One region of the Pelomonas candidula genome, then DNA from elsewhere that is predicted to be linked to it. Evidence: riboswitches for the same ligand, from Rfam matches in the RefSeq annotation. Region 1 holds a riboswitch; each other region holds the start of a gene.
The links. A riboswitch is a leader RNA that binds a small molecule or an ion and turns the genes downstream of it on or off. The one in region 1 is predicted to bind cyclic di-GMP.
Positions count from the first base shown of each region.

Region 2: it holds a riboswitch for cyclic di-GMP, as region 1 does, so the genes downstream of both, fliE (flagellar hook-basal body complex protein FliE) here and ACG04R_RS15630 (S53 family peptidase) in region 1, are expected to answer to the same signal.
Region 3: it holds a riboswitch for cyclic di-GMP, as region 1 does, so the genes downstream of both, ACG04R_RS11820 (hypothetical protein) here and ACG04R_RS15630 (S53 family peptidase) in region 1, are expected to answer to the same signal.
Region 4: it holds a riboswitch for cyclic di-GMP, as region 1 does, so the genes downstream of both, ACG04R_RS08150 (hypothetical protein) here and ACG04R_RS15630 (S53 family peptidase) in region 1, are expected to answer to the same signal.

Region 1 is NZ_JBIGIC010000007.1:174,784-182,455, forward strand. Features, by position in the region: gene ACG04R_RS15615 (response regulator) at 1-49, shown strand, start outside; gene ACG04R_RS15620 (ATP-binding protein) at 46-1,338, shown strand; gene ACG04R_RS15625 (serine hydrolase domain-containing protein) at 1,325-3,271, opposite strand; gene ACG04R_RS15630 (S53 family peptidase) at 3,311-5,119, opposite strand; cyclic di-GMP riboswitch class I at 5,168-5,263, opposite strand; gene ACG04R_RS15635 (sensor histidine kinase) at 5,405-6,697, shown strand; gene ACG04R_RS15640 (LytR/AlgR family response regulator transcription factor) at 6,694-7,458, shown strand; gene ACG04R_RS15645 (molybdopterin-dependent oxidoreductase) at 7,445-7,672, opposite strand, start outside.
Region 2 is NZ_JBIGIC010000010.1:252,031-259,702, forward strand. Features, by position in the region: gene ACG04R_RS20045 (hypothetical protein) at 1-303, opposite strand, end outside; gene fliI (flagellar protein export ATPase FliI) at 300-1,619, opposite strand; gene fliH (flagellar assembly protein FliH) at 1,619-2,320, opposite strand; gene ACG04R_RS20060 (FliG C-terminal domain-containing protein) at 2,317-3,324, opposite strand; gene fliF (flagellar basal-body MS-ring/collar protein FliF) at 3,329-5,041, opposite strand; gene fliE (flagellar hook-basal body complex protein FliE) at 5,049-5,363, opposite strand; cyclic di-GMP riboswitch class I at 5,814-5,907, opposite strand; gene ACG04R_RS20075 (FliM/FliN family flagellar motor switch protein) at 6,312-7,214, shown strand; gene ACG04R_RS20080 (FliM/FliN family flagellar motor switch protein) at 7,222-7,563, shown strand.
Region 3 is NZ_JBIGIC010000005.1:146,473-154,144, reverse strand. Features, by position in the region: gene ACG04R_RS11835 (putative bifunctional diguanylate cyclase/phosphodiesterase) at 1-2,204, opposite strand, end outside; gene ACG04R_RS11830 (Hpt domain-containing protein) at 2,216-2,584, opposite strand; gene ACG04R_RS11825 (sensor histidine kinase) at 2,727-4,061, shown strand; cyclic di-GMP riboswitch class I at 4,114-4,209, shown strand; gene ACG04R_RS11820 (hypothetical protein) at 4,418-5,791, shown strand; gene ACG04R_RS11815 (response regulator) at 5,833-6,453, opposite strand; gene ACG04R_RS11810 (PAS domain-containing sensor histidine kinase) at 6,474-7,672, opposite strand, start outside.
Region 4 is NZ_JBIGIC010000003.1:414,642-422,313, forward strand. Features, by position in the region: gene ACG04R_RS08140 (ABC transporter ATP-binding protein) at 1-497, shown strand, start outside; gene ACG04R_RS08145 (hypothetical protein) at 510-1,967, shown strand; cyclic di-GMP riboswitch class I at 2,089-2,189, shown strand; gene ACG04R_RS08150 (hypothetical protein) at 2,285-3,148, shown strand; gene ACG04R_RS08155 (potassium transporter Kup) at 3,232-5,142, shown strand; gene ACG04R_RS08160 (SRPBCC family protein) at 5,150-5,593, opposite strand; gene ACG04R_RS08165 (flavin reductase family protein) at 5,653-6,129, opposite strand; gene ACG04R_RS08170 (M48 family metallopeptidase) at 6,270-7,238, shown strand; gene ACG04R_RS08175 (Crp/Fnr family transcriptional regulator) at 7,249-7,672, opposite strand, start outside.

The DNA.
Region 1 (7,672 bases):
CGTCTGGGGCCTGGGCTATGTCTTCATTCCGGAGCCTGACGCGCGATGAAGTGGGGCCTGTCGACGCTGTTCGGCCGCAATCTTTGGCTCATCGTGGCCCTCATCGTGCTGGGCCAGATCGTCAACGCGCTGGCCTACGGCCAGCTCGTCGCCAGGCCGCGCATCAAGCAGTCGGCCGAGGCGACGGCGCGCAGCCTGCAGGCGGTGGCCGAGGGCCTGAGCCTGCTGCCTGAAGACCAGCGCGCGGGCTTCGTGGCCCGCTTCAACGACCGTGCCGGCTCGGGGCTGGAGATCGGGCGGCATCGGCGCATCTCGATGCTGGAACGCGGCTATCTGACGGAGCTGGCGGCGCAGCTCGGCGTGGCGGACGGCGAGCTGGCGTGGCGCCGCGAGGCCAACGGCCTGATCGCCGTGCAGCCGCCCGGCGTGGCCTTCTGGCTGGTCGTGCCGTCGGTGCAGCCCGCCTTCCGCTTTGCGCGCACGTGGATCATCGCCAGCGCCGTCAGCGGCGCACTGGCGCTGCTGGGGGCCTGGCTCATCCAGCGCCGCATCAACCGGCCGCTGGCGCGGCTCGTCGAGGCGACCAAGGCCGTCGGCGAGGGCCGGCGCCACCTCGTGCTGCCCACCGACGGCCCGGCCGAGACGGCGGCGCTGGCGCGCGGCTTCAACGAGATGGCCGCGGCACTGGCGCGCGACGAGGAGGAGCGGCTGCTGATGCTGGCCGGGCTGTCGCACGACCTGCGCACGCCGCTGGCCAAGATCCGCCTCGCCAGCGAGATGTTGCGCGACGCGGGCCAGGGCGACGCGGAGCTGCTGGACACGCTGGACCGCAGCCTGCATGGCCTGGACGGGCTGCTGACGCAGTTCCTCGACTACGCGCGTGCGTCCCACCCCGCCGAGCAGGAGCGGCCGCCCGTGGACATCGAGCTGCGCGAGTTCCTCGCCGAGACGCTGGCGCTTGCGCCGGGCCTGCCGCACCCGCTGCTGGCCGACGGCCCCGCCGTGCGCCAGCGCGCCCGGCCGCAGGCGCTGCGCCGGCTGGTGCTCAACCTCGTCGTCAACGCGCAGAACCACGGCGCGCCGCCCATCGAGCTGGCCTGTGGTCGGGACGACGGCGCGGCATGGATCGAGGTGCGCGACCGCGGCCCCGGCATCGCGCCGGCCCGCGTCGACGAGCTCAAGCGCCCCTTCCAGCGTGGCGACGCGGCGCGCGGCGGCAAGCCGGGCTCGGGCCTGGGCCTGGCCATCGTCGATCGCATCGCGCGCGCCGAGGGCGCGAAGCTGACGCTGCTGCCGCGCGACGGTGGCGGGCTGGTGGCGAGGGTCAGCTGGGCTTGACCGCCACGAAACGGTACTCGTGCTGCGAGTCTCGCAGCACCAGCGTCGGCTGGTCGGCCTTGTCGTCACGCACGAACTCGATGCCGGCCACGCCGGGGTCAATGGTCATGTAGCTCTGCGTGCCGTCCTCGTTCTGGCGCAGCGCGACTTCGCTGTTCCAGTGGTCGAACTGGAAGCGCAGCTTGCCGGCCTGACGACTGACCTTGACGTGACCAAGCTCGGGGCTGGCATAGCGTGCGGCCAGCGCCTTGGCGGCGGCGGCCGGCACCGGCAGCGTCAGCCGTTCTCGGAACTTGGCCAGCTCGGCCTGGTGGTTGGCGATGGACACCTTGAGGCGGTCGTCGGCCTCGGGCCGGCCGTCGAACACGACCTCCAGCAGCTTGCGCTGCAGCGGGCCACGCAGCAGCACGCCGGCGTCGGAGTTGGTGAGGATGGTCACGCCGATGCCGTACTCGGGCAGCCAGATCATGTTGGAGTGAAAGCCCAGCATGTCGCCGCCGTGCGAGGCGACGGTGATGCCGTACTGCGTGTCGACGATGAGGCCCATGCCGTATGTGATGTCCTCGCCGACCATGACCTGCGGCTTGTAGCGCTCGGCCCAGTTGGCCTCGCCGATCAGCGGGCGCCCCTCGGGCGTGCGGCCCTTGTTCAGTTCCATCAGCACGAAGCGGCTGAAGTCGTTGGGCGAGGTCCACACCGCCCCGGCCGGCCGGGCCGGGAGGATGGTGTAGTTCAGGTCCATGCTGGCGCGGCGCGTGCTGCCGTCGACGGCGTCGCCGTGCGGCATCGCGTGGTTGCCGCGCATGACCTTGGCGTAGTCGAAGGTGGTGTTCTTCATGCCCAGCGGGCCGAACAGCAGCTCCTGCATGGCCTCGTCGTAGGCGGCGCCGACTTCCTTGCCCGGCTTGAGCGCCGCGGCGGCGATGAAGCCACCGGCGCCCACCATCAGGTTGCTGTACTGGAAGACCTCGCCGAACTTGCTGGTCGGCTTCATCGTCGCGAGCTGGTCGAAGGTGGTCCGGGCCGGCGCCTTGCCGTCGGCAAAGATCCAGTCCAGGTCCTGCCGCGGCATGCCGGTGCAGGCGCAGACGAGGTGCCGGATCTGCACGCTCTTGGTCACGTCCGCGTCGGCGAGGCGGAAGCCCGGGTAGGCCTCGGCGGCGGGCTGGTCCCAGCGCAGCTTGCCGGCGTCCACGGCGCGGGCCAGCAGCGCCGTGGTCATCGCCTTGGTGTTGCTGGCGGCCATGAACAGCGTGTCGGCGTCCACCGGTGCGGGCTTGCCCAGCTCCCGCACGCCCAGGCCGCCGGCCCAGACGACCTGCCGGTCGCTGATGAAGCTCAGGCCCACGCCGGGCACGCCGAGCTGCTTCATGCCGTCGGCGACGAAGGCCTTGAGCTGCTCGACGCGCTCGGGCGTCAGCGGCCTGGCGGTGCGGCCGGCGAAGCTCTCGCGCTGATAGCCCTGTGGCCGCAGGCTGGCGAAGAACTTGCCGATGGGCGCGCCGCGCTTTTCCAGCGTCGCGTCGGCGGCCTGCAGAAGCAGCACGGACCAGGCCTTGCCGTCGCCGGTGCTGGAGCGCCTCACGATGGCCTGCAGCGTGAGCTTCTCGTTGGGCGAGGTCTCGTAGTCGAAGACCTGCTGGTCCACCCAGCCATTGCGGGCCGGCCGTGGCGTGGCCAGGCGCAGCGTGCGCTTGAAGCCGGGGTCGACGAGCTGCCAGGCCTGCGCGACGGCATCGGCCGCGTCCCTGGCGCCGGCGAGGTCGACGACGGTGATGGTCGCGTCGCCCTCGGGCGCGGTGAACGTCAGCAGGTTGCCGGTGCTGCTTGCCGTGAAGGCTTCCGGCGGCGAATAGCTGTGGCCGGCGGAAGTGGTGTCGGCGTTCGCGGCGAACGCAGCGGCGAGCAGTGCGGTGATCAGCAGGCGGCGCATGGGGGCTCCTTGATGAGGAGCCCGCATGCTAGGCGTGGTTTACGACGCGCTGATCTTCACCGCGACCGTGCCGGTCGTCGTATGGCCGAGGTTGTCCTTCAACGTGATGACGAGGTTGTAGGTGCCCGTCACCGGCTTGGCCCAGGCCAGAGCGATGGCGGTGCTGCTGGCCGACAGGCTCATGCCGCTGGCCGCACCGCTGATGCTGATGGACAGCGACGTGGCACCGGGAGCGCTGTAGCCGATGCTGGCGCTGAGCGCCTTGCCGGCCACGCCGCTGATGCTGGTGGTCGTCAGCTGGGGCCCCGCCGAGGTCGTGGTCGTCGTCGTGGACGTGGACGTGGATGTCGAGCTCGTGCTGGACGAGGTGGCCGCGCCCAGGCTGGTCAGCAGCGCGCTGACGTTGGGCGTGCCCCAGCCGGTGGGCGTGTCGTAGCCGGTCTTGGCCGTGCAGGTGGTGCAGCTGCCGTTGCTGCCGCTCGACACGTCCTTGAAGACGGTGGCGTAGGTCGTCGGCACGGCGCCGATCTGCTGGTAGATGGCCGCGTGCGGCTGGCCCAGCAAGGCCTTGGCCGAGGCGACGCGCACGGCGTTGGCCACGGCGAAGAGGCCGGCCCATTGCGGCGTGGACAGGCTGGTGCCGCCTGCGCTGACCCAGCGCACGGTGGTCGTGCCGGAGGCGATCAGCGCCACGTACTGGCCGGAGTTGGGGTCGGCGTTGAAGGCCACGTCGGCCACCGCGCGGCGCGCGTAGCCGCTGATGCTGCCGCTCTGGTAGCTGGGCAGCGCGACGTAGGCGCTGGTGCCACCGCCGGTGCCGGTCCAGGTCGTCTCGCTGCGCGAGCCGCTGCCGCTGTAGGTCAGCGTCGTGCCGCCCACGCCCACCACCTTGCTCGACACCGACGGCCAGGACACGGCCGCGCCGTTGTCGCCGGTGGCGGCCAGGTAGGTCATGCCGCTGGCGGAGAAGATGCTGTCGTAGCTGCCGACCCAGCTGCCCTCGGACGCGCCGAAGCTCATGGACACGACGCCCGTGCCCATTTTGTTGGCCAGCGCCACGCCGTTGGACAGGCTGGTCACGCCGGCGTCCGGTGCCTCGATGAGGACGATGCGGGCCAGCGGCGCGGTGGCGTGTGCCCATTGCACGTCGAGCGCGATCTCGGTGGCCCAGCCGCTGTCGTAGGCGGGCGCCGTGGCGGTGAGCGCGCCGGCCGTCGTGCTGTAGGCGATGACCAGCTCGCAGCCACTGCTGGACGCGGAGGCCAGCGGCAGCGTGGCGGTGGCCGCCAGCGTGCGAGAGGTGCAGGTGGGCAGGCCGAACTTGCTGTTGAAGGCGGCCAGCTCGGCGACGACGTTGGGGTCGTGCTTGGCGTTGACGATGTAGATGGTCTGGCCGGCGCCCAGCTGCGCGGCGGAGGCCGACAGCGCCGGCAGGCCGTACGCGGCGCGGATCTGCGCCGGCGTGTACGTGGTGACGGTCGTCGTCGTGGCCATCGGCGCGGCCTCGCCGCTGGCAGCGGCCAGCGCGGTGCGGCGCTGGGCGTAGTCGTCCAGCGCGGCGAGCGTCAGGCCCTTGGTGGCGATGCCTGCTGCGGCCTGCGTGCGGTGCGGCTCGGCGTCGGCGCCGATGTCGGCGGGCGGCTCCAGCTCGGCAGCGGCGATGTGGAAGCTGTGGCTGGCCTCGGCGCCGGCGGCCGGGTCGAGATCCACGCTGAGCGCGACGTCGGTGGTCGCCGCGCTGGCCTGCACCGTGGCCGTGGTGTCGGTGCTGCTCGCGCCGCCTCCGCAGGCGGTCAGTGCCGCGGCGGTCAGGAGGCTGAGGGTCCAGGTGAGACGGTTGCTGCGCATGGCCGGTGTCTTGCAGTGAAGAGGGCCACGCCGGACAAGACCTCAGGTCTTGGCGGCCCCGCTGCCATGGCACTTGCGTGATGCACGTGCTGTAGGCCGGAAGCTTTGCGTCCCCATCTTTCGACGGGTTTGCCCTCTGGGTTGGTAAACGGGTTCAGTCTAGGCGCCGGGTGGGGCTTCAGATGCAGGCCGCTGCGGCCGGCGCGTGACTTCTGCCGCGGTGCCTGGGCATGACTTTCGTTGCCATCCGTATCTGCAGTTTCGTTGCTTTGTGTCGCGCCTGAAATGCACGCGCTTTCATGCTGCGGTGCGCGTCTCGTGCAGCGCTGGTGGCGCTTCGTGCGTGTGCTGCGGCGGTTCGCCGCTCCGACGCGAGCCGACCGGCCGCGCGCCTCTAGAGTGCCGGCCATGCACAGCGCCAATCCCCTCGCCCACGGCAACCGCTTCCAGCGCGCCTACTACCGCTGGGCCCTCCCGTACTACGAACGCTACGGCCAACAGGACCCGGCGCTGCGCGAGCGCGTCGAGCTCATCGACATCCACCTGTACTCGCGCCGCGGCCTTGGCGCCTGGGTGGGCTGGCTGCTGGGTCTGGCCGGCACGGTGGCGTGGGTGCTCGGCAAGGGCGCGACCTGGGGCGCGGCGCTGGGCACCGGCATGCTGGTCTGGGTGCTGCTGAGCATCGGGCTGCTCATCATCTGGCTGAACCCGAAGCGCAGGCCTGGGCGGAACGGCTTCAGCATCGTCCGTTTTGTGCTGATCCTCGCCGTGATGGTGCTGGCCGTGGTCTGCGGGCGCGGCCTGCACGACGGCCAGCTCGACGGCGACCGCATGCTGGCGGCGCTGCGCGCCTCGACCCACACACTGCTGCCGATGGCCGCGGGCCTGGCGCTGCTGATGGCGGGCGTGGCGCGGGTCGGGCGGGCGGCGTACGAACAGCAGTTGTCGCGGCTGCAGCTGGTGGCCGAGCGCGATGCCGCCGCGCGCACCGCCGCCGAGGCCGACCTGCGACTGTTGCAGGCGCAGATCCACCCGCACTTCGTCTTCAACACGCTGGCCACGCTGCAGCACTGGGTGGACCGCCGCGACGAGCGCGCCGGCCCGCTGCTGCGCGAGCTGACGGGCTTCCTGCGCCGCAGCACCGAAATGCTGGGCCGCCCCACCGTACCGCTGGCCGATGAGGCGCTGGCTGTGCGCCACTACCTCGCCATCCTGGCCACGCGGCTGGATGGCCGCGTGCAGGGCGACGTCGACATCGCGCCGGGCCTGGCCGCCGAACCGGTGCCGCCGGGCCTGCTGCTGACGCTGGTGGAGAACGCCGTCGAGCATGGCCTGGAACCCAAGATCGGTGGCGGCCGCCTGACACTGGCGGGCGGCCGCGAGCCGGACGGCCGCTGGTGGCTGCGCGTCGACGACGACGGCCTCGGGCTGGCGGACGGCGCCGAAGACGACGTGGGCCTGGCCAACCTGCGTCAGCGGCTGCGCCACCACTTCGGCGAGCGCGCCCGCTTCACGCTGCAGCGCCGCGCCGAAGGCGGCGCACGCGCCGAGATCCTGATCCATCCCGAGACGACATGACCCGACTGCTGATCGCCGACGACGAACCTGCGCCCCGTGAACAACTGGCCGACGCGCTGACCCAGGCCTGGCCCGACGCGCGCATCGTGGCCCAGGCCGAGCACGGCGCCGACGCGTGGGACCAGTGGCTGGCCCATGAGCCCGACGTCTGCTTCCTCGACATCCGCATGCCCGGCCTGTCGGGCATCGACGTGGCACGGCGCATCGCCGGCCGCTGCCCGGTGGTGTTCGTCACGGCCCACGGCGACCACGCGTTGCAGGCCTTCGACGCCGGCGCGGTGGACTACCTCGTCAAGCCGCTGGAGCCGCAGCGGCTCGCGCAGACGGTGGCGCGGCTGCGCCAGAACCAGCAGCGTCCGGCGCCGGCCGGCGACGCGCTGCAGCAACTGCTCGCGCAGCTGGATGCCCGCCAGCGCCGCCCGGCCTGGCCCGACACGCTGCAGGCCGCCGTGGGCAAGGAGGTGAGGCTGATCCGCGTCGGTGACGTGATCTATTTCGAGTCCGACAGCCGCTACACGCGCGTCGTCTACGCCGAGGCGGGCGAGCAGCGCGAGGCCTTGCTGCGCACGCCGCTGAAGGACCTGCTGGCGCTGCTGGACCCGGCGCGCTTCCAGCAGGTGCACCGCTCCACCGTCGTCGCGTCCGCGCAGATCGCCAGCGCGCTGCGCGACGACGACGGCAACATGGCGCTGCGCCTGCGCGGCTCGCGCGACACGCTGACGGTGTCGCGGCCCTTCCAGGGCCTGTTCAAGGGACAGTGATCTCCACGGCGATGCCGCTCAGCACCGCGTTGCCCGACAGCGGGTCGCGCATCGCGTCGTCCAGCAGCGCGTTCATGTTGACGCCCGGCCGCTCGCGCGCCACGCCCAGCTGCACGCCGTCCAGGTCGTGCCCCCAGCCGTGCGGCAGGCTGACGACGCCGGGGCTCATGTCGGCGCTGCGCTCGACGCGCGCAATCAGCTCGCCAACGGCGCT
Region 2 (7,672 bases), on a different contig from region 1:
CATCAGCTCGGCCCGGGCGGTGGCCGCAGCGGCCTGGCCGTTGGCCAGGGCCTGGCGCTGGCTGCGGGCCAGGTCCAGCACGCGGTCCTTGTAGGCCGCGTGGTTGGCCAGCAGCGTCGCGGTGAGGCGGCCGTCGGCCGGCGCCGGCGCGGCGCTGTCGGCCAGCATCTCGAGCCGGCTCACCGTGCCCGCGATGCGTTCGCACAGGCGCTGTTGCTCGGCCAGCCGTTGCTGGGCCTGGTCGCGCGAGCGCTCGCGCAGCGCGTGCAGCTGGTCGAGGTTGGCGTGCAGCTGCCGGCTCATGACGTCAGCTCCCGCAGCTGTTGCAGGCAGCCTTGCAGCGGCGCGCTCTCGCGCGTGCCCTGGTGCAGGAAGGCTTCCATGCGTGGCCAGAGCTCCACCGCGCGGTCCACCGCCGGGTCGGCGCCGGGCACGTAGGCGCCCAGCGGCATGAGCTCGCGCACCTGCTCGTAGCGCGCCAGCAGCTGCTTGAAGCGGCGGGCCGACTCCTGCTGCTCGCGGCCGGCTACCAGGCTCATGCAGCGGCTGATGGACTGGGCCACGTCGATGGCCGGGTAGTGGCCGCGCTCGGCCAGCGCGCGCGACAGCACGATGTGCCCGTCCAGGATGGCGCGAGCCGTGTCGACGACCGGGTCCTGCTGGTCGTCGCCCTCGGCCAGCACGGTGTAGATGGCGCTCATGCTGCCGGGGCCTTCGCCGTTGCCGGCGCTCTCCACCAGCTCGGGCAGCTGCGAGAACACCGAGGGCGGGTAGCCGCGCGTGGCCGGCGGCTCGCCCAGGGCCAGGGCCACCTCGCGGCGGGCCATGGCGTAGCGTGTGAGCGAGTCCACCAGCAGCAGCACGTGCTGGCCCTGGTCGCGGTAGTGGGCGGCGATGCTGTGGCACAGCTCGGTGGCGCGCTGGCGCATCAGCGGCGACTCGTCGGCCGGCGCCACGACGACGACCGAGCGGGCCAGGCCTTCGCGGCCCAGCGACATCTCGATGAACTCGCGCACCTCGCGTCCGCGCTCGCCGATCAGGCCGACGACGATGACGTCGGCCACCGTGTTGCGCGTGATCAGGCCCAGCAGCACGCTCTTGCCGACGCCGGAGCCGGCCATCAGGCCCACGCGCTGGCCGCGGCCGAGGGTGAGCAGGCCGTTGATGACGCGCACGCCCACGTCCAGCGGCTCGTGCACGTTCTGCTTGCGCAGCGGGTTCACGCGCGGTGGCGTGGCCGGCAGCAGGTGCTCGCCGCCCAGGCGGCCGAGGTCGTCGATGGGTTCGCCTAGGCCGTTGACCACGCGGCCCAGCCACTCGGGGCCGATCATCAGCGGTGCGCGCTCGTTCGCCGGCAGCACGCGGGCGCCGGGCACCAGGCCCTCGGGCTTCTTGAACGGCATGACGTAGGCCACCGGGTCGCGGAAGCCCACCACCTGCGCGGAGATCCAGTCGCCCGCGCCGTCCTCGCCGACTCGCTCGATGAGGCAGCGCTGGCCGATGCGCAGCGCGCAGCCGCTCACTTCGAGCAGCAGGCCCGTGACGGCCTGCAGCCGCCCGGTGGGCGTGGCGACGGGCACCTCGTCCAGGGCCACGCGGCGCAGGGCGTTGGAGAGCATCAGGCGGCCTCCGGCTGGAGCGCGGGTGCGGCCGGCTCGTGCAGCTGTTCGCGCACCTGGCGCATGCAGGCGTCCAGGCGCTGCGCGCAGCCGGCGTCGGCCTCGCGCGAGCCGGCCAGCACGCGGCATTCGCCAGGCTGGAGCTGGGCGTCGGCCTGCAGCCGCCATTCGCGGGCACGCTCGGGTGCCAGCTCTTCCAGGCGCTGCAGGTCTTCGGGGTGCAGGTGCACGCGCACCTGTTCGCGCGGCACGGCCGGCATGGCGGCGAGGGTCTCGTCCACCAGGGCCAGCAACTGGGTCGGGCGCAGCGTCAGTTCGGCGCGGATGACCTGGCGGGCCACGCGCTCGACCAGGTCCACGACCTCGCGGCGCAGCGCGTTCTGGTAGTCGTCCTGCAGTTGGCGCAGTTGCCGCTGCAGGTCCTCGACGGCGGCCAGCGGGCCGGCGAACCGCTCGCCGGCATCGGCGCGCGCGCGTTCCCAGCCCTGCTGGAAGCCCTGCTCCTCGGCGATGCGGCGCGCTTCCTCCTGGCCGGCGGCCAGGCCGCTGGCGTGACCCTCGGCGTAGCCCTTGCCCATGCCTTCCTGGAAGCCGTCGGCGAGCGCGGCCTGCAGCTGCGCACCGGCCAGGCCGGCGACGCGCTCGTGGCCCTGGCGCAGCTGCAGCAGCGGCGGAAAGCGATGAGGCCGCGTCGTGCTCATTCGACGGAGGCCTCGGCGAACAGCTGGACCTGGATCTCGCCGGCGTCGGCCAGGGCCTTGAGGCGGGCGATGATCTCGGCGCGAGCCTGCTCGACGCGGCTCTTGGGCATGGGCCCGCCGCGGCGCATCAGGTCCTCGAAGGCCTGGGCCTGGCGGCGCGGCATGACGGCGAGGATGGCGTCGCGCACCGGCGCTTCGGCACCCTTGAGCGCCACGGCCCAGACCTCGAGCGCGACGTCCTCGACCAGGCGCAGCAGCGTGGCCTCGCTCTGACGCGAGAGCATGAAGAACTCGTACATGCTGACCTCGATCTCGCCGACGACCTCGGGGTCGTGGGCGCGCAGCAGTTCGACCATCTGCTGGCGCTGGCCGGGCATGCGGTTGAGGATCTCGGCGACCTGGCGCACGCCTTCCACACTGGCGCCCTGCTGGCCCAGGCCGGCGATGCAGCGCTCGACCATGTCGTCGAGCTCGTGCAGCAACTCGGCGTCGACCTCGCTCAGGCGGGCCATCTCCAGCAGCACGACATCGCGCAGGAACTCGGGCAGGGCCTCGATCACGGCACCGGCCATGCTGCTGGGCAGGAAGGCCAGGAACACGGCCTGCATGCGCTGGTGCTCGCGCGAGATCTGCTCGGCCAGCCACTTGGGCGAGGCCCATTGCAGGCGCTGCATCTTGGGACGGATGGCGTCGCCGTAGATGCTGTTGAGCACGCTGCTCGCGATCTCGCCGCCCAGGGCCAGGTCCAGCGAGCGCTTGAGGTAGCTGCGCGAGGCGCCGTGCACGCCGCTCTGCTCGCGGTAGTCGTCGAAGAACTGCTGCAGCGAGGTCTTGACCCAGTCCACCTTGATGCCGGACAGCCGCGACATCACCTGGGTGACGCCCAGCAGCTCGTCGCGCGCGAGGCAGCGCAGCACGGCGGCGGCGGGTTCCTCGCCCATGCACAGCAGCACGATGGCCGCGCGCTCGACGGGGCTCAACGAGGCTGCGCTGGTCGGCAGCATGAAATCAGTCGCTTCGGCCATTTTTCCTCTGCACCCATTGCTTGACGACTTCCGCCACCCGCTCGGGCTCCTTGCCCGCCAGCACCTTCAGGTGGTCCACCAGCACGTCGACGGGCGAGCCCGGCGGCGGCAGTTCGTAGTTCTCCAGCAGCGGCGTCACGGCCGTGCGCGGGCCTGCCACGGCGGGCTGGGCCTCGGAGGCGGCGGCCAGCGCGGGCTCGGCCGTCTGCAGCGTGGTCGGCGCGGCCTCCGCGGCGCGCGGCGTGGCGGCCGGGCGCGGCGCCACGGCCTGCTGCGCCATGCGCAGCACCGGGCGGGCGATCAGCAGGTAGCCCAGCAGCAGGGCCAGGCCGTAGGCGGCCCAGCCACCGACGTCGATCCAGGTGTCGTGCTCCTCCCACCACTGCGGCGGCACGGGCGGCTTGGGGAAGCTCATGGCCGACAACGTCAGCTTGTCGCCGCGGTCGGCGTCGATGCCCAGGCCGCTGCGCAGCACGCGCTCGATGCCTGCGATCTGCTCGGGCGTCCATTTCGGGGCGCCGGCGGGTGCGGCTGCGTCGTTGAGCAGCACGGCCACGTTGAGGCGCTCCAGGCGGCCGCGGCTCTTCTTCACCTGGGTGATGTTGCGGTCGTAGGCGTACTGGCGGGTGGAGGCGTTCCGGCGGTTGGTGGCGCCGCCGTCCTGCGCGCCCGAGGCGGCCGTGGCCGCTTCGCTGACCGGGCGGTTGCTCAGCGAGCCGGGCACGCCCAGGGCCAGGGCCTGGCGGTCCTGCTCGTCGCGCATGGCCTCGCTGGTGACCTTGGGCGCGTTGCCGTATTGCTCGCGGGTCTCCTGCACACGGTCGTTGTTGATCTCGGCCGTGACGCTGAGGCGGTAGTTCTGGTCGCCGAGCACGGGGGCGAGCAGCTCGCGCACGTTGGCGCGCACCTCGTCCTGGACGCGCCGCTGCGGTTCGTTGGCGGCGGCGGCGTCGAAGCCCTCGCTCAGGTCCACGCGGGCCGAGAGCAGATGGCCCTGCTGATCCACCAGGCTGACGCGCTGCGGGTCCAGGCCGGCCACGCTGCCCGAGACGAGCTGGATGGCGGCAGCGATCTGTTCGTTGGAGAGCTGGCGGCCCGGCTTGAGCGTCAGCACGACCGACGCGGAGTTCTTGTCCGCGCTGCTGACGACGAAGGCGCTCGACTTGGCCAGCGCGAGGTGCACGCGCGCGGCGGCCACGGCGTCGATGGCCATCATGCTCTGCGCGAGTTCGCCTTCGAGGCCGCGGCGGAAGCGCACGTCCTGCACGAACTGGCTCACGCCGAGCGGGTCGTTGTGGTCCAGCAGTTCCAGGCCGGCCGGCAGCCGGGCAACCACGCCCTTGCTGGCCAGCAGCATGCGCGCGCGGCCCAGCTGGCCGTCCGGCACCAGCACCTGGCCGCTGTCGGGATGCAGGCGGTAGGGCACGTGCTCGGCATCGAGCACGGGCAGCACGTCGGCGGTGGGAATCTGCTCGTGGGCGCCGTACAGCGGCTTGTAGTTGGCCTGGTCGCGCCACAGCAGCAGCGCGACGACCAGCGTGCCCAGCAGTGCCAGGCCGATCACCGGCCAGGCCTTGCGGACCCAGTCGCCCGTCAGGCTGGGCCGGCCGCGCCAGAGCTCGGCGGCGCGCTGGCGCCAGTCCGGCGCCGGCAGCAGTCTGGCCTCGGTGGTTCGCGTGGAAGGAAGGGTCTGCATGGAGGGCTCAGAACTGCAGCTTGAAGAGGTCGTCCATGGCGCCCATCACCTTGTTGCGCACCTGCATGAGCATCTGGAAGGACAGGTTGGCCTGCTGGCTGGAGAGCATGGCGCCCACGAGGTCGTCGCTCTCGCCGCGCTCGACGGACTGCATGCGCGCCTGGGCGTCGTGGCCCTGAGCGTCGACGCGGCGCAGCATCTGCTCGAAGCCGTGTGCGCCGGCCTGGGCACTGCCGGCGTCGGCAGCGGCGGCAATCTGCTCGGCCTCCTGCTGGACGCCCTGCAAATCACGGCCAAGGGCGGCCAGCCCGTGGCTTTCCATATTCATGCCAGTAACCATCGCGTCCATGTCCATAACTCCGTCATCATGAATCGTTCAGGCGAGCGGAATCCTTCGTGTCGGCAGGTATGCCTGCCATCAACGAATATCAATAACGCTCGAAATAGGCTCTGCCGACCGGCCCGAGTATTAAAGTGCGGGCGTGGCTCGGGAATATATTCAAGACAAAACGATGCCCTGACCCGAGGAATTGGTATCCGGGCCGGCGGGATGTTTGGAATTGAAAATGGCAGAGCGCGCCGCGAATCGAGATGTCGCGAGCGCAGACCAGGCGGTCTAGGAGGTCGAGAAGAACCTGAACATGAAATGCTCCCTGTGTTGCACGGGGGCACGATCGGCGAGCAGCCGGCAGGTCGCAACAGGCCGCGCGAGGCGGCCCGGCTAGGCATGAGTAGCCAGTGGTGCATGCGTCACATGCACCGCAGACTCAGGTCTGGCAACCCCGCTATCGTGGCCGGCCCGGAGGCCGGCTGTAGACCGGAGGCTTTGCGACCCCGGCTTTCGCACGGGTGTGCCCTGATGCCCCGAACTGTAGCGCAGCAGTCCGTTTTTGACGGCATACGGTAAGAAAACTGACGAGCTGAAACATCCAGAGTGTGAACTGGTTCACGCTCGACGGGGGTCGCTCCCCCTTGTGCTGTTCGAAAAACAGCCCTTTTTGCCGTGATTTGAAATCTCCGCCCGAGGCGTGGGGTTAATTGCCCTGGCGGCCCGGATACCCTCCAGGTTTGCTGTGATTTTTTGCCGCCGGTCCTGCCCTCCAGGGGTTTTAGGCGGACGCCGGCGTGCAGAAATTAAATCGCGCACATAAAATCTAGATCCGTTATCGGGAACGATCGGCCACACGGGATTCAGCCCGGTGGTTCAGGTATTCAACACCACCTTGCCAAGCCCCCCGGCACGCCGGGCTGTGGTTCGGCCCCAGCCTCCATGTCCAACACCCGCACCGTTCGCGCCGGCGCCCAGCCGCGCGCCACGACCTCGCCGCTGCAGCGGCTGGACAGCCGCAGCCTCGGCCGTCCCACCCATCTGCTGCCCCGGGTTGCCGAGGAACTGCGCCAAGCGCTGAACCAGGCACTGCAGCAGCACTGGAACCTCCGCTACCAGACGTCCTACGACATCGTGGCCGCGCGCGTCACGCCCTTCGACGGCGGCGCGGAGCCGCCGACCCCCGGGCGCTGGCTGCAGACGCCCGAGGCGCGGGAGCCGCTGGCCTGCCTGATCGAGCGCGGCCTGGTGCTGCACATGCTGGCGCAGCGGCTGGGACTGAAGACGGTGGCAGATGCTCCCGCCGAGACGGCCACCGAGGACCGCCTGCGCCATTCGCTGGCCCGCAGCCTGGCCGAGCGCTGCCTGCGCGCGCTGGGCCAACTGGCACAGGGCACGGAAGCGCCCGCGCAAGGCATGGCGCCATTGCAGCCGCTGGGGGCCTGGGTGCCCGTGTCGCTGCCGCGCATGCCGGCCGGCGCCTGGTTGCTCAGCCTGGATCTCTGCGCGCCCGATCTCGAGCCGACCACCGTCAAGCTGGTCATCGATGGCGGCGTCATCGACGTCGTGCTGCGTGCGTTGGCCGCGGCCTTGCGCGGCACCCGTGGCATCCGCAAGGCCGGCGCCACGCCCTCGCTGGGCAAGCGCCTGCCGCTGCTGCTGAAGGCGCAGCTGCTCGAGCAGCGCCTCCCGCTGGAGGCCGTGCTGGCCCTGAAGCCAGGGTCGCTGATCCCCGTGCACCTGGAGCAGGCCACCGTGCGTGTCGAGGGCGCCGCGCTCTTCCACGCGCAGGTGGCCGAGCACCAGGGCCAGTTGTGCCTGACCTCTTTCCAAGACCTGGAGTGATCCCGCAATGAACGACCTCGACACGATGGACGGCTTGATCGACATGATCGACGTGGCGGCCGAGCCTGCTCCCGAAACGCGCGCACCGCGCCGCGACATGCCGGCGCTGATGCGCAAGATCTCGGTCACGCTGACGCTGGAGGTCGGCGAAGCCCGCATCTCGCTGCACGACCTGGCCCAGCTGGAACCCGACAGCGTGGTCGAGCTCGACACGCTGGCCGGCGCGCCGCTGACGCTCAAGGTCAACGGCACCGCCATCGGCCGCGCCGAGGTCGTCGTGAGCGGCGACAGCCACGCGCTCAAGGTCATCGAGATCGACGGCCTGGACCTCGACCAGCTTGGGGCATGAGCGCCGCGCGGGGCCGCCCCAAGCAAGCTCGCTCCCGCTCGGCGGGAGTGAGCCCGGACTTGGGATGCCCAGTGGGCATCCCATGCCTGGCGAACGCCTTGTCGCACTG
Region 3 (7,672 bases), on a different contig from region 1:
GCCGCGTCGTTGCCGCCGTCGGCCTGCGTGATCCAGGGGGCCTTGCGCGGCAGCACGGTCTGGGCGATCCAGCGCTCCAGCTCGTCCGGCGGGAGCGCCTTGCTGAACAGGAACCCCTGCATCAGCGAGCAGCCCAGCCGGTGCAGCACCTCCATCTGGCGCAGCGTCTCCACGCCCTCGGCGATGACGCGCAGGCCCAGCGCCCGCGCCAGCGCGATGATGGCCGTGACGACGGCGGAGCTCTGTGGCGTGATGCCCAGGTCGCGCACGAAGGTGCGGTCGATCTTGACCTCGGAGATGGGCAGCGTGGTCAGGTAGGCGAGGGACGAGTAGCCGGTGCCGAAGTCGTCGATGGAGATCTCGACGCCGACTTCGTTGAGGCGATGCAGAGACGGGATGACGTTCTGCAGGTCCTTCATCAGGTTGTTTTCGGTGATCTCGAGCTGGATGGACCGGTGCGGCACGCCGTAGGCGCTGACGCACTGGTGGATGTGCTCGACGAGATCGGTGCGTTCGAACAGGCGGCTGGGCAGGTTCACGGCGATGGAGTCGGCGAAGCCGAACTGCAGCGACCACAGCTTGGCCTGGCGGGCGGCTTCCTTCAGGGCCCACTCGGACAGCGGCACGATGAGGCCGGTTTCCTCGGCCAGCGGGATGAAGTCGGCCGGCGGCACCAGCACGTTGCCGCGCTGCCAGCGCATCAGTGCCTCGGCGCCCACCATGCGGGCGGCGCGCACGTCGATCTTGGGCTGGTAGTGCAGCACGATCTCGTTGCGCTCCAGCGCCTTGTGCAGCGCGCTCTCCAGTTCCAGCTTCTGCTTGCCGTGGCCGGCCAGCTGCGGCGAGTAGATGGCCGAGGCGTTGCGGCCCTGGCTCTTGACGGCGTACATCGCGACGTCGGAGTTGCGCAGCAGGTCGGCCATGCTCTGGCCGTCGCGCGGATAGATGGCGATGCCGACGCTGGCCGTGACGAAGCACTCCTGGCCGCCGACGAAGATGGGTTCGCGCAGCGCGTCCAGCACGCGGTCGGCTACGCGCTCGGCGTCGCGTTCGTCCGCCACCTCGGGCAGCAGCGCGACGAACTCGTCGCCGCCCAGCCGGCCCACGGCCTCCAGGCCGCGGTGGCTGCGGTTGCCCAGGCCTTCGAGCACGCCTTCCATGATCTGGTCGGAATGACGCACGCAGCTGCGCAGGCGCCGGCCGACCTCGATCAGCAACTCATCGCCGGCCGCATGGCCCAGCGTGTCGTTGATGACCTTGAAGCGGTCCAGGTCGATCAGCAGCAGGCCGACCTCGTGGCCGCCGCGGCGTGCGCTCTCGATGGCGCGCTCGACGCGCCAGATCAGCTGGCGGCGGTTGGGCAGGCCGGTGAGGGCGTCGAAGTGCGCCAGCTGGCGGATGCGGTCCTCGGCCTGGCGGCGGTCGGTCACGTCCTGCAGGATGCCGGTGTAGCCGCTGACGCCGCCCTGCTCGTTGAACTCGGGCTCGGCCTCGATGTGGACGACGCGCTGGCGGCCGTCGGGCAGCGTCAGCGGCAGGTCGGTGATGAGGACGGAGGTGTGGGCGACGACGTCGCGCAGCAGGCGCAGGAAGACGTGGCGGTCGTCGGCCGGCACCATGCGCATGACGCTGATGAAGTCCAGCCGGTCCTGCGGGCCGCGGCCGAAGACGCGCAGGCCCTCGGCCGAAATCGTGAAGCTGCCGGCCACGTCGCGCCGCCACTCGAAGCTGCCCATGCGCGCCAGGTCCTGGGCGCGGGCCAGCTTGGCCTTGCTGCGCTCCAGCTCGTGGCGCGTGCGCGAGCTGCGCAGCAGGTAGCGCAGCCGGCCGTCCAGCAGGCTCCACTGCGGCGACTTGACGAAGAAGTCAGTGGCACCAGCCTGGTAGGCGCGGTTGATGGAGGCCTCGTCGTCCAGGCCGGTCAGCATCAGTACCGGCAGGGACTCGAAGCCGGGCGTGGCACGCAGCAGCGAGCAGGTCTCGAAGCCATCCAGCTCGGGCATCAGCGCGTCCAGCACGACGACATCGGGCGCGCGCACGGACAGCTGGGCCAGGGCTTCGCTGCCACTGGCCGCCTCGGTCACCTCGAAGCCGCGCTCGCGCAGCGCCGCGGCGGTCAGCAGCAGGTTGACCTCGTCGTCGTCGACCAGCAGCACGCGGGGGCGCGGCGGCAGATCGTCGAGGGCTTGACCGGTGGGCAGCATGAGGCTGGGTGTCAAAGCAGCGCGGCCAGGGCCGCGCGCACCTGTTGGATGTCGTTGAGCATAGCGTCCAACTGTTCGGGGAGACCCTCGCGGCGACCCTCGCGGGCCTGCGTTTCGATGTCCGCGCAACGTGCCGACAGCACCATGGCACCCAGGCTTGCGGACGAAGACTTCAGCGTGTGGCTGACGTGGCGCACGATGGTCAGGTCGAGGGCGTCGCCCTCGCGGGCGCGGTCCAGCTCGGGCAGCAGGCGGTCCAGCGAGCTCGAAAAGGCCGCCACGACGCGCTCCAGCAGCTTGTTGCTGCCGCTCGGGTCGAGCTCGCGCAGGCGCTTGATCGCCTCGGGATCGAGCAGGGCGGCGGGAGTGGAAGCGGTCATGGATGGGCGGCGCACGGCATCCCCGCAAATGTAGCTTGGGCAGGTAGGGGGGCCAACGCGAAGAAATGCACAGATTCGGCGCTGTGCACACCCTCGTGCATATGCACGTGGGGACGCGGAAGCGCTGCCTACAATGATCTGCATGAACAGCCTCAGCGACGACAGCGCGCCATCGCGCCGCCTGGAGCGGCGACTGCCGATGCGGCTGCTGGTCCTGGGACTGGCCGGGGCCGTGCTGCTGATGCTGCTGCTCGGCATGCTGGCCGTGCTGGCCCTGATGCGGGTCTTGGGCGGCGAGGTGGGGCTCGCCCACGCTGCTCTGGTGCTGACGGCGTTCTTCACCGGAGTCCTGGTGCTCGTCGCCGCCGCGCTGGGCTGGCATGCCGGCGTGCGGCTGACACGTCAGCGCCTGTCCGAGCCGCTGCGCGACGCGCGCCAGCAGTTGCTGATGCAGGCGCAGCTGCAGCGCGACTGGCAGTGGGCCACCGACGCCACGCACCGCCTCGTGCGCTGGCAGGCGCCGCAGGGCGCGCCGGCGTCCAGCTGGGTCGGCGCCGGTGCCAGCACGCAGCTGCTGTGGGAGCGCTTCGCACCCGCCGAGCCCACCGCCCAGCTGCGCGAGCGGCTGGATGCCCACCAGCCCATCTCCGAGCTGCAGCTGGCCGCCGCCGACGGCGACGCGCGCTGGTGCCTGCGCGGCCTGCCCTGCATCGACTCGCAAGGTCATTTCACCGGCTACGTCGGCACCGCGAGGCCGCCTGACAGCGTCCAGGCGCCTGCGCCGGCCCTCGCGCCCGTTCAACCCGACCTGACCTCCGAGCATGAGTCCTTCAGCTACACCGTCTCGCACGACCTGCGCGCGCCGCTGCGCGTCGTCGAGGGCTTCGCCCGCATCCTGAAGGAAGACTACGGCGGCCGGCTGGATCGCGTCGGCAACGACCACCTCGACCGCGTCATGAGCGCCGCCGCGCGCATGAACAGCATGATCGACGCGCTGCTGTCGCTGAGCCAGCTGTCCACGCGACCGCTGGCATGCCAGCCGGTCAACCTGTCGCAGCAGGCCGGTTACGTGATGGAAGAGCTGCGCCGCTCGGCCCCGCTGCGTGAGCTGGAGCTGGACATCGAGCCGGGCCTGACCGTGCAGGGTGACCCGACGCTGCTGCGCATGGTGCTGGAGAACCTGCTGGGCAACGCCTGGAAGTACAGCGCCAAGGTGGACTGCACGCGCATCCGCTTCGGCAGCGCGGAGCAGGGTGGGCGCAGGATCTTCGTCGTGTCGGACAACGGCGCCGGCTTCGACATGCGCTTTGCCGAGCGGCTGTTCGGCGTCTTCCAGCGCCTGCACAGTGCCAGCGACTTCCAGGGCACGGGCGTGGGCCTGGCCCTGGTGCGCCGCATCGTGCGCCGGCATGGGGGAGACATCTGGGCGGAGTCCGCGGTCGGCGAGGGCTCGCGCTTCTACTTCACGCTGGGCTGATTGCAGGCCGGGTGTGCGAAATGCACGCCGGGTGGCCCGTGGGTGCGGCAACAATTCGTAACGGCACACCCGAGCGAAAGCCGGGGTCGCAAAGCCTCCGGTCTACGGCCCACCAACGGTGAATGGCCACGATAGCGGGGCCGCCTCATCGCCCGCCATGGCGCGATGGGCGGCCGGCACGCCTTTGCGCCTGCAGGCTGGCTGATCCCGCGCTCGCATTGGTGTCCTCCGTCGGTCTTTGACCCTGTTTCCGTCCTGCCCCTGGTCGAGCCGCGCTTGCGCGCGCGATCGATGGGTCGGTGCGTGCGGGCGCCAGCCGACGGGTCTCCAGACCAGCACCTGATGAGGAAATAGTGATGCGCCAGATTTTTGCCACCCTTGCCGCCGCCATGGTGATCGGCTTTCATGGGGGCACCCATGCCCAGGCAGTGGACGAGGATGCACTGATCGAGAAGATGCGCAGCGGCATGGCCCAGCGAGGGCAGACGATGAGTCCGGAACAGGAACTCACCATGCGGCTGAAGATCCGCGAAACCATGGCACGCATGCAGAACCTGGGCAACGGCGGCGGTCTGGCTGCCCCCCTGATGGCTCCCGGCGTATCCCCGATGGCGGCGCCCATGCCTGCAGCTGCGCCGCCGTCGGTGCGTGGCACCGCGGAACTGGCCCAGCAGATCGCCGCGCTGCCCGCGCCGCAGGCCGTGCAGTTCGAGCCGCGCAAGGACGGCTTTGTCGTCAACGGTCAACTGATGGTGGACCCGGAAGGCAAGGTCGGGCGCGCGGCGGTGGACCCGCTCACGGGCGACTTCGCCTACCTGGTGCAGCGCATGGATGGCAGCCAGGTGCTCAAGCGTGGGCGCGGGACAGCGGCGCCGCTGACCGTGGGGCAGGTCAGCGCCCGGCCGGGCCAGTGGATGGTGCAGACGGTCGACGGCCAGACGTTGGCGGGCGACGGGCTGGTGCTCAGCTCCCAGGGCGCCTTGGTGCTGCGCGCAGCCAGCGCCTTCGAGTTCCGGCCTGGGCAGCCGTTGCGCACCATCGCCATCCCGGCGGGCTGGACGCCCGTGCCGCTGCAGCGTGGTGACGTGGCGAGCACGCGCACGCTGCTGCTGGAGAAGGACACCTCCGGCCAGCCGGCCAAGGACAGCCTGGTTGGCAGCGTGACGGGCCTGTTCAGTCTGGCCAAGCGCGTCGTGGGCGCCGAGGAGCCGAACGACTATGCGCTGTTCCATCTGGACAGCGGCATGCTCACGCCGTTGACGATGTCGCTCGACGACAAGCAGGTGACCCGCTACAGCGACTGCCGCCGCCAGAACGCCGTGGTGAACCGGTGCAACAACGCCACCTCGTATGAATCGCTGTGGAACCCCGATGGCTCGCCCAACAACTTCCACTATTTCTGGCAGGCTCAGTGGTTCAACACGCCGGCGGGGCCCGTGGCCGTGGTGCGCCAGGGTTCGACCAAGGAGGTCCGGCTGTTCGATCTCACCACCGGCAAGCAGGTCGTGGCGTTCCGCCGTCCCATGGGCATTGCCAGGCACAGCGCGGAGCTGACACCCGAAGGCAAGCTGCGCGTCACGGCTCAACTGGCCTTCACCAGCTACACGCTGGAGGATGCCCGTGCGCTGCTGGATCAATCGCCTGACCAGCGCGGCGTGGCGGTGGAAGGCACCATCATCGCGGGCCAGTCGGAAGGGGCTGCACCGGTCTCCAAGCCCGCGGGCGGCTGAGACCGTCGCGGGTGGCACAGGCGCGGGCCGCGCCGGCGCCTTCAGCCGGCCCGCTGCCCGGGCCGGGCCAGCAGCTCGATCGCATCGACGATGCGCCGCGCCTGCTCGGGCAGGCTGTGGCCATCGGCCGAGGCCAGGCTCATCAGGCGGGCCAGCGCCTCGTCACGCGGCAGCGAGTAGCGGTGCATCAGCACGCCGACGGCCAGGGCCGTGGCGTCGAGCGTGGGCAGTTCGGAGGGGGGCTCGAAGGCCTCGTTCCGCTCAACCGGGGCGGGCGGGAGCGCAGTGGCTGGTGCCGCCGAGCGCGCGAATGCGGCCTCCACGGCGGGCACGATCTGCGAGATGTCCAGCGGCTTGACGAGGTAGGCGACCGCGCCCAGCTCCTTGACCTTGGCGACCGTCGCCTCGTCGGCAAAGGCCGACAGGAACATGAACGGCGTCTGCAGGAACTCGCGCAGGTAGGCGGCCACGTCGAAGCCGGTCAGCCCCTCCATGCGGATGTCCAGCAGGGCCAGCTCGGGGCGGTGCTCGCGGGCGAGCAGGATGGCGTCGTCGCCGTTGTCGGCGTCGATGACCTCGAAGCCGGCCTGCGTGAGCCCGTAGCTCAGCGTTGCCAACACCAGTCGGTCGTCATCGACGACCAGGATCTTGCCCTTGCTCACCGCGCCCCTCGTTCGACCAATCAAGAACTTGGTTTTATGGCCGGATTGTGAACCACGCTTGGCGGAATCAATTCCAGCCGGCAAACGACGTCACCGCCCTGCTGTTCCAGGCTGAGGATGGCGCTGCGCCGCGGCAGCAGCGCGCGCACCAGGCCCAGGCCCGACACGCCGCTCTTCACGTTCTGCAGCAGGAAGCCTTCCGGCAGGCGGCCCGGGTTGACGATCTCGACGACGACGCCGGTCGTGTCGCAGATGAGCTGGCAGCGCACCTGGGCGTCGTGGCCATGCTTCAGTGCGTTGCCCAGCAGCTCGTTCAGGCTCAATGCGATCGGGATGGCCTCGGCCTCGGGCAGGCACCAGTCGTCCATCAGCGCGCCACCCTCGGCGGCCGTCGTGATGACGCGGCCCTGCATGCGCTGCACGGAGCCGACGATGGCGTCGAACACACGCTTGAGCACCAGCGGGCCGGTGGCGCCTACCTGCAGGCCGTAGACCTGCGCGATGGCCTGCACCTGGCCGACGGCCTCCTTCAGCACCGGCGCCACCTCGGGCCGGCGCTGGGCGATCTGCTGCAGCAGGCCGGCCACGCCCTGCAGGTTGTTCTTGATGCGGTGATGCACCTCGCGCACCAGCAGCTCGCGTTGCGAGATGGCGGCCTGCAGCCGGGCCTGCTCGGCGGCGCGCTGCTCGGTCACGTCGCTGGCGACCAGCAGTAGCAGCTCGGGCGTGTCACCGCTGCCGGCCAGGTGCAGCAGGCGGGCGTCCCAGATGCGCGTCGTGTTGCCCGTCGGCACGTGGTATTCGCGCTGTACGACGGTCTGGGACTCAAGCGCCTCGCGCATGTCGGCAACGACCTGCGAGCCCTGGTCGTCGCCAAAGAGCAGCGACGGCGTGCCGCCCAGCAGTGCCGTCTCGGGGCGGCCGGCCAGTGTCGCGGCGGCGTGGTTGAGCTTGACGATGCGCAAGCTCTGCGCCTCGTGCAGCGTGATGGCCAGCGGCGCGCCTTCGATGATGCGGGCCAGCGAGGCCTGCGCCAGCCGGCTCTGCGCCTCGGCCTGGCGGCGGCGGTCGATGTCCAGCAGCGCGTAGGTGGTCTGCTGGGTGACGCCATCCGGGCCGGTTTCGCGCGGCGTCTGCACCGCGTTGCCGATGACCCAGAACTCGCGCCCGTCGCGGCCGCGCAGCTTGCATTCGAAGACGTCGCTGCCCGGCTCGGCGT
Region 4 (7,672 bases), on a different contig from region 1:
AGATCCCGCGCGACCGGCCCATCCGCAAGCTCTCGGGTGGCCAGCAGCAGCGCCTGTCCATCATCCGCGCACTCGCCCACGAGCCCGACCTGCTGGTGCTGGACGAGCCGGTCGCGAGCCTGGACCCCGTCGGCCGGCGCGACTTCCTGCGCGAGCTGGTGGACCAGGTGCTGGACCGCGGCACGACGGTGGTGTTCTCCACGCACATCCTGTCCGACCTGGAGCGCGTGGCCTTCAACCTCGCCTTCCTGAGCCGTGGCCGCATCGCGCTGCAGGCACCGCTGGACGACCTGCTGGAGCAGGTGCGCGCCTTCACCGGCAGCGTCAGCGAGATGGCCGGCCTGATGGGCCGCCTGGGTGTGCAGCCGCTCAAGCGCACGCCACTGGAGGCCGGCCGCGAGCGCGTGCTGGCGCGGCTGCCCGCCGACACGGCGTTGCCAGATGGCGTCGCGGCCGACCGCGTGAACCTGGACGACCTGTTCGCCGAGCTGACCTGACCTGACCTGACCATGACTGCAAGCTACAACCAGATCCTGCTGGCGGCCTGGCGCCAGTCGAACACGGACGGCAGCCGCTGGTTCCGCATCGTGTTCTACAGCGTGGTGCTGGTCGGCCTGGCCGTCGCGGTGTGGTTCATGCCGGTCATGCAGATGCGCATCGCCCTCGTCTGCGCGGTGCTCGTCTTTGCCCTGTTCGGGCTGTGGGTGCTGCTGCTGGTGAGCCTGCTGGAGCAGAACCACCCCACCACCACCCGCCTCGTGCCCGGCCAGCTGCGGCGGCTGCGCCAGGCCGCGCTGGTCGCTTGGTTGCTGATCAGTGGCGCGCAGGGCGTGCTGGTGTGGCTGATCCTGGCAGAGCGAGTGCCGTTGGCGCCGCTGCTGCTCGCGGCCGCCGCGGCCGGCGTGGGCGTCGCCTGGACGCAGCGCCACTGGATCTGGGCCATCGTGCTGTACACGGGCCCCTCCCTCATCACGCCGCTGCACCTGCAGCAGCGCCTGGCACCGCTGTGGCACGCGCTGGTCGATGTCTGGCAGCTGCAGCCCTGGGCCTGGCTGGCGCTGAGCCTCGTCGTGCTGGGCGCACTGCTGACGCAGGTCTTCGGCAGCGGAGATGCCGCCCACCACGCCGCCTACGAACGGCGCCGGCGCATGCTCAGGGCCGCACGCAATGGCATGACCGGCAACCGCGCCGGCATCGCCAACCTGGGCCGCGCCGGCGAATGGTTCGCGTGGCCGGTCGACGCCGGCGTCTCCCGGTGGCTCTCGCATCTGCTGGCCCGGGCGCAACCGACGCAGGCCAGCGTGATGGCTCGGGCCGAACTTGCGCTGCACGGCCTGCAGCACTGGCTGAGCCACTCGGTCAGCATGGCCCTGACTCTGGCGTGCGTGGTCCTGGGTGGCACCATGACGTTCAGGCTGTTCGGCATCTCGCCCGGCGCCATGTTCAAAGGCATGGCGCCAGCCATCGCCATCGGGCTGGGCATCGCCGGCTTCAACCCCGGCTTCGGGTTGCGCAACATGCTCTGGCATACGCGGCGCGAACAAGCGCTGCTGGTGCTGCTGCCCGGCATGCCCCAGGGCCCGCAGCTGAACCGTGCCGTGGCCTTCCTCCAACTGCGCCACTTCCTGCTGGCCTGGCTCGCGACGACGCTGCTGCTGGTCGGCCTGTTGATGCTGGCCGGCATGCCGTCGCTGCTGAGCCTGTCCATCGCGGCCCTGCCGCTGGGCATCCTGAACCTCACAAACGCGCCGGCCAGGATGCGTGCGCCGACGCCATGGGCGACGTCGCGTCCGGTGCTGGGCTTCTTCCTGGCGTACTCGGTGCTGTGGGCGCTGTGCGCCTTCGTGGACGGGCTGGTCTGGCCGCTGATGGCCGCCAGCGTGGTGCTCAGTACGGTGCTGCTGGCCCGGCGCTGGCGCACGCTGAGCCAGGCGCCATCGGCCCTGCCGGCCGGTCGGCTGGCCTGAGCAAGCCCGCCGCAAGCTTCAGAAACCGCCCGTCGCGAGCCGCCCGCCGCTCTTCCGGCGGGGGTGGTGATTCGTGAACTGGCGCACGGACGTGACAACGCTTGCATCCGCACACTGCGCCCCATGCAGTCGGCAAACCCGTTGAAAAGCGGGGACGCAAAGCCTCCGGTCTTCCCTGCCCCCAACCCTTGCCAAGGGGCAGCAGATAGCGGGGCCGCCCTGGGCGGACAGGGTCATGTCCGCAGCGTGGCACACGGGGAGGTGCCGGCTACTGCCCGGTAGCCCCACCCATGCACCAACCCGAAAGCACTCACGCCATGAAGACCCGCCTCATCACCACCGCCGTACTCGCCGTCATCGCCCAGCAGGGCTTCGCCGCCGACGCGACCGCCACGCAGACCGCCCAGCTCACCGGCCTCGTGCGCCTCGTCAAGAGCGATGGCAAGACCGTCATCGCCCAGGCCGCGCCGCTGCTTGTCACCACCAACGTGACGACGAGCAAGCTGCCCGAGATCACCGTCAGCGACAAGGACGCCTTCCTGAGCTCGCTGGGCCGCTGCGCCTTCAACTTCCAGTACGACGAGGTCAGCGCCACGGCCGTGGCCAGCAGCACCAACCGCCTCTACGGCAATGACGCGCTGATCGCACAGAACACGCAGATCGCGCTCACGCCCAAGGTCGTCAGGACGATCTGGACCCAGCCCTACCTCGTGGCCGGCGCGAACAACGTGAAGATCGTCGTCAACGCCGACTCGAGCGCACCGAGCATCGGCTGGGTGCGCATCAACGTGACCGGCACCTGCGGCGCGGCGACACCCGCGCCGGCGCCGGCGCCCACCACGGCCCCCAAGCCCGCGCCCGCCCCGGCGCCCACTGCCTCGGCCCCGACGCCTGCGCCGGCACCCGTCACCTACATCCAGCCCGGCTCGGGCGACTGGAACAACCTCAACACCGCGTGGGGCTACAGCAACTACGCCGTGACCCAGCTCAAGGGCAAGGGCTATGCGAAGTACGACGCGGTCGTGCGCCTGAACGCAGCGCTCACCGCGGCGATCACCGCGAAGAAGATCTCCAGCGGCGACTACGCCTCGCTGATGGCCGCCTGGAACGCGCTGCTGGCCGACCCCGCCTTCAAGGCCGCGATGGCGGCCATCGTGCCGACGACCGCCGGCAGGAAGTGAAATCGGCGCCGCCGGCAAGGCGGCTGCAAGCTCGGCTCTCGCCGAGGTGGCAAGCTGCCGCGCCCTGAGCGATGCTTGCCCCCATGACGACCGCGACCGACGCCTCCACCGACACCCCGCCCACGCAGCACCGCCACGGCCTCGCCGCACTGACGCTGGGCGCCATCGGCGTCGTCTACGGCGACATCGGCACCAGCCCGCTCTACACGGTCAAGGAGATCTTCACGCCGGCCACCGGCGTGGCCGTCACGCCGGACGCGCTGATCGGCGCCATCTCGGCCATCGTCTGGGCGCTGATGCTGGTCGTCACGCTGAAGTACGTCGTGCTGATCCTGCGCGCCGACAACCGCGGCGAGGGCGGCGGCCTGGCGCTGACGGCGCTGGCCACGCAGGCCGTGCGCGAGCGCCCCGGCCTGCGCCGCTTCCTGCTGCTGATGGGCGTGTTCGGTGCCACGCTGTTCTACGGCGACAGCGTCATCACGCCGGCCGTCTCCGTGATGGGCGCCATCGAGGGTCTGGAGATCGTCAGCCCCCACCTCGAAAGCTATGTGCTGCCACTGTCCATCGCGGTGCTCATCGTGCTCTTCGTCGTGCAGAAGCACGGCACCCATGTCGTGGGCCGCGTGTTCGGACCGGTCATCCTGCTGTGGTTCGGCGTGCTGGCCGTGACCGGCGCAATGCAGATCGCCCACCAGCCGGCCATCCTCGCGGCACTGAACCCGCTGCGCGCGCTGGAGTTCCTGGCCGGCCGCGGCTGGCAGGTCTTCGCCGTCGTCGGCGCCATCGTGCTGGCACTGACCGGCGCCGAGGCGCTGTACGCCGACATGGGCCACTTCGGCGCGAAGCCCATCCGCCTCGCGTGGACAGGCATCGTCTTCCCCGCGCTGGCGCTGAACTACCTCGGCCAGGGTGCGCTGCTGATGGCCGACCCCGCCGCCATCGACAACCCGTTCTACCGCCTCTTCCCCGCGGCGCTGGTGCTGCCGGTCGTGGTGCTGGCCGCGGCAGCCGCCGTCATCGCGTCCCAGGCCGTCATCTCCGGCGCCTACTCGATGACCAAGCAGGCCATCCAGCTCGGCTTCCTGCCACGCATGCCGGTGCGCAACACCTCGGCCGCGGAGGCCGGGCAGATCTACATCTCCAGCGTGAACTGGGCCCTGCTGGCGGGCGTGCTGGGCGCGGTGCTGCTGTTCCGCAGCTCCTCGGCACTGGCAGGCGCCTACGGCATCGCCGTCACGCTGACGATGATGATCACGACGGTGCTGACCTTCTTCGTCATTCGTCACGGCTGGCGCCTGCCCGCGCCGCTGGCCTGGGGCGCGACGGCGTTCTTCCTGGCGCTGGACGCGCTGCTGGTGGCCGGCTGTGCGATCAAGATCGTCGACGGCGGCTGGTTCCCGCTGGTGCTGGGCGGCCTGCTCTTCGTGCTGATGAGCACCTGGGCGCGCGGCCGCAAGGCCATGCAGCAGCACCTGGCCGACGAGGGCATCGAGCTGCTGTCCTTCGTCGAGTCCCTGCATGCCTACGGCGACGCCGAGCGCCCGCGCGCGGCGCGCACGGCCATCTACCCGGTGGCCAACCCGCAACTGGTGCCACCGGCGCTGCTGCACAACCTCAAGCACTACCAGGTGCTGCACGAGCGCAACGTCGTGCTGACGGTGGTCTTCTGCGATCGCCCCTACGTGCCCGACGCCGAGCGCCTGCAGCTCGAGCAGCTGGCGCCCGACTTCTGGCGGCTGACGCTGACCTACGGCTTCATGGACCAGCCCGACGTGCCGGCAGCGCTGCAGCTCTGCAACGTCCGCGGCCTGCACACCGAGCCTGCCGAGACCAGCTACTTCCTGAGCCGCGAAACCCTGGTGCCGCGCGCCGGCATGGCGCACTGGCGCGAAGCGCTGTTCGCGGCCATGAGCCGCAACGCCAGCAGCGCGGCGGACTACTTCCGCCTGCCGGGCAACGCGGTGGTGGAGCTGGGCACCAAGGTCCAGCTCTGACGCGGGCCTACTGCCGGATCTCCGGCTCGGCCAGCTGAGCCAGCAGCGTCAGCGACTCCTGCCAGCCCAGCATGCAGGCCTCGGCCGGGATCACGTCGGGGATGCCTTCCTGCCGGATGTGGACCTCGGTGCCGCAGAACACGGCGCGCAGCTCGACGGTGGTCGTCATCTCGCCGGGCAGGTTGGCGTCGTCGAAGGTGGCCGTGTAGCGCAGCTTCTGGCCGGGCACCAGCTCCAGGTAGCGCCCGCCGAAGCTGTGGCTGCCGCCGGTCGTGAAGTTCGTGAACGACATGCGCCAGCTGCCACCGACCTGAGCGTCCATCTCATGCACGGTGCCGGTGAAGCCGAAGGGCGGCAGCCACTTGGCCATCGCGGCCGGCGTCGTGAAGGCGCGGTAGACGCGCTCGGGCGGGCAGCGCAGCACGCGGTGCAGGGTGACGGTGTTGGCCATGGCAGTCCTTTGGAGTGGATACAGGCACGACGATCGGCACGCCACCGGATCGACAAGCCTCAGATCGGAAGCTCGGTGAAGTAGCGCCCACCGTGGAAGATCAGCGGCTGTGCACCCGGCCGCGACGTGCAGCGCTCCACCTCGCCGACGAAGATGACGTGGTCGCCCTCCTCGTAGCGGCTGCGGTTGGCGCACTCGAACACGGCCACGGCGCCCTCCAGCACCGGCGCACCGCCGGCGCCCTCGTGCCAGGCCACGCCGGCGAAGCGGTCGATGTCACGCGTCGCGAAGCGCTGGGCCAGCTCCTTCTGGTCCGCCGCGAGGATGTTGATCGCGTAGTGCGTGCCATGCGTGAACACCGGCAGCGAGCCCGCGCGCCGCGCCAGACTCCACAGCACCAGCGGCGGGTCCAGCGACACGGAGTTGAAGGAATTGGCCGTCAGGCCCACGAGGCTGCCGTCCGCCGAGCGCACGGTGACGATGGTCACGCCGGTGGCGAACATGCCGAGGGCGGCGCGGAATTGCTGGGGGTCCATATCAATGGCGCCCGGCCGCCCGAAGGCATGGATGCGCCCCCTCGGGGGGCAGCGAGCAGCGCGAGCGTGGGGGCTGATTCATTCAGGTGATTGTCGCCAGTCCTACGGGTGATGCGGCGGCGTCATCGCACAATGCCGGCATGCACGCCGACGACTTCCAGATCCACGACGACCTGCAGTTCAGCCATTCCATCGCCCGCCAGTTCGGCGCCTGTGGCGACTGCGTCGCGGGCCGCTGCGCGCCGAAGCAGCGCGGCCGCCGCCTCTTCACCGGCCTGATGGCTGCGACGGGCGCAGCGGCCTTCGCGCCGGCCTGGGCGCGCGAGGGCGTGGACGTCGGCCCCAAGAGCAAGTTCACCGGCCTCGTCTCGGCCGAGCAGCTGGAGCGCGAAGGCGGCCAGCAGTACGCGCTGATGATGCAGCAGGCTGACCAGCAGCGCGGGCGGGCGCCTTTGCAGCACCCGCAGCTGCAGAGGCTCCGCTACATCGCCCAGCGCATCATCCCGTTCAGTTACGAGTGGAACGACCGCGCGCGGCAGTGGAAATGGGAGGTCAATCTGCTGGGCGACCCGCAGCTCAACGCCTTCTGCATCCCCGGCGGCAAGATCGCCTTCTACTACGGCATCCTCGACAAGCTCAAGCTGGAGGACGACGAGGTCGCCGCCATCATGGGCCACGAGATGGCGCATGCGCTGCGCGAGCACGCGCGCGAGCGGGTCGGCAAGTCGGCCGCCACCAACCTGGGCGTCGAGGCGCTGTCCGCCCTGCTAGGGCTGGGCAACGTCGGCCGCACCGTGGCCGGCTACGGTGCGGAGATATTCAAGCTGACCTTCAGCCGCGCGGACGAGACCGAGGCCGACCTCGTCGGCATCGAGCTGGCCGCGCGTGCCGGCTACGACCCGTCCGCCGCGATACGACTGTGGGAAAAGATGATGGCCTCCAACAAGGGCGCGCCGCCGCAATGGCTGTCCACCCACCCGGCCAACGCGACGCGCATCCGCGACATCCAGGCCAACCTTCCCAAGGTCCAGGGCCTGTACCAGCGCGCGCCCAAGCCGGACCAGCGCTTCCCGGTCGCGCCGCCGCTCACGACGCGCTCCGCGAACTGAGCGCCGGCCGCTACCAGCGCGCCGGCAGCGTCTTCAGCCGCTGGTACTCGCCGGCGGCGATGCGCTTCAGGTAGCCGCCCAGCTCCAGGTCCTTGACGAGCTTGGACACCATCTCGCGCGAGCAACCCAGGCGCTGGGCCATGCCCTGGTGCGTCAACGCCAGCAGGCGGCCGTCGCCGGTGGATTCGTCGACGAGGTTCTTCAGCCGCCCGTAGACGTCGTTCAGCGCCAGCTGCTTGGTCGACAGCGTCGCCGCCCGGGCACGGCGGATGACCTTGGTCAGCAGCTCGAAGGCGAACTCGGGATGCTCGCTGATGTGCGTCAGCAGGCTGGCGCGCGTGACCATGACAAGCCGGCTGCCCACCTCGGTGATGACGCTGGCCGAGCGCGGCCCGCCGTCCAGGCTCATCTCACCGACGTACTCGCCGGGGCCG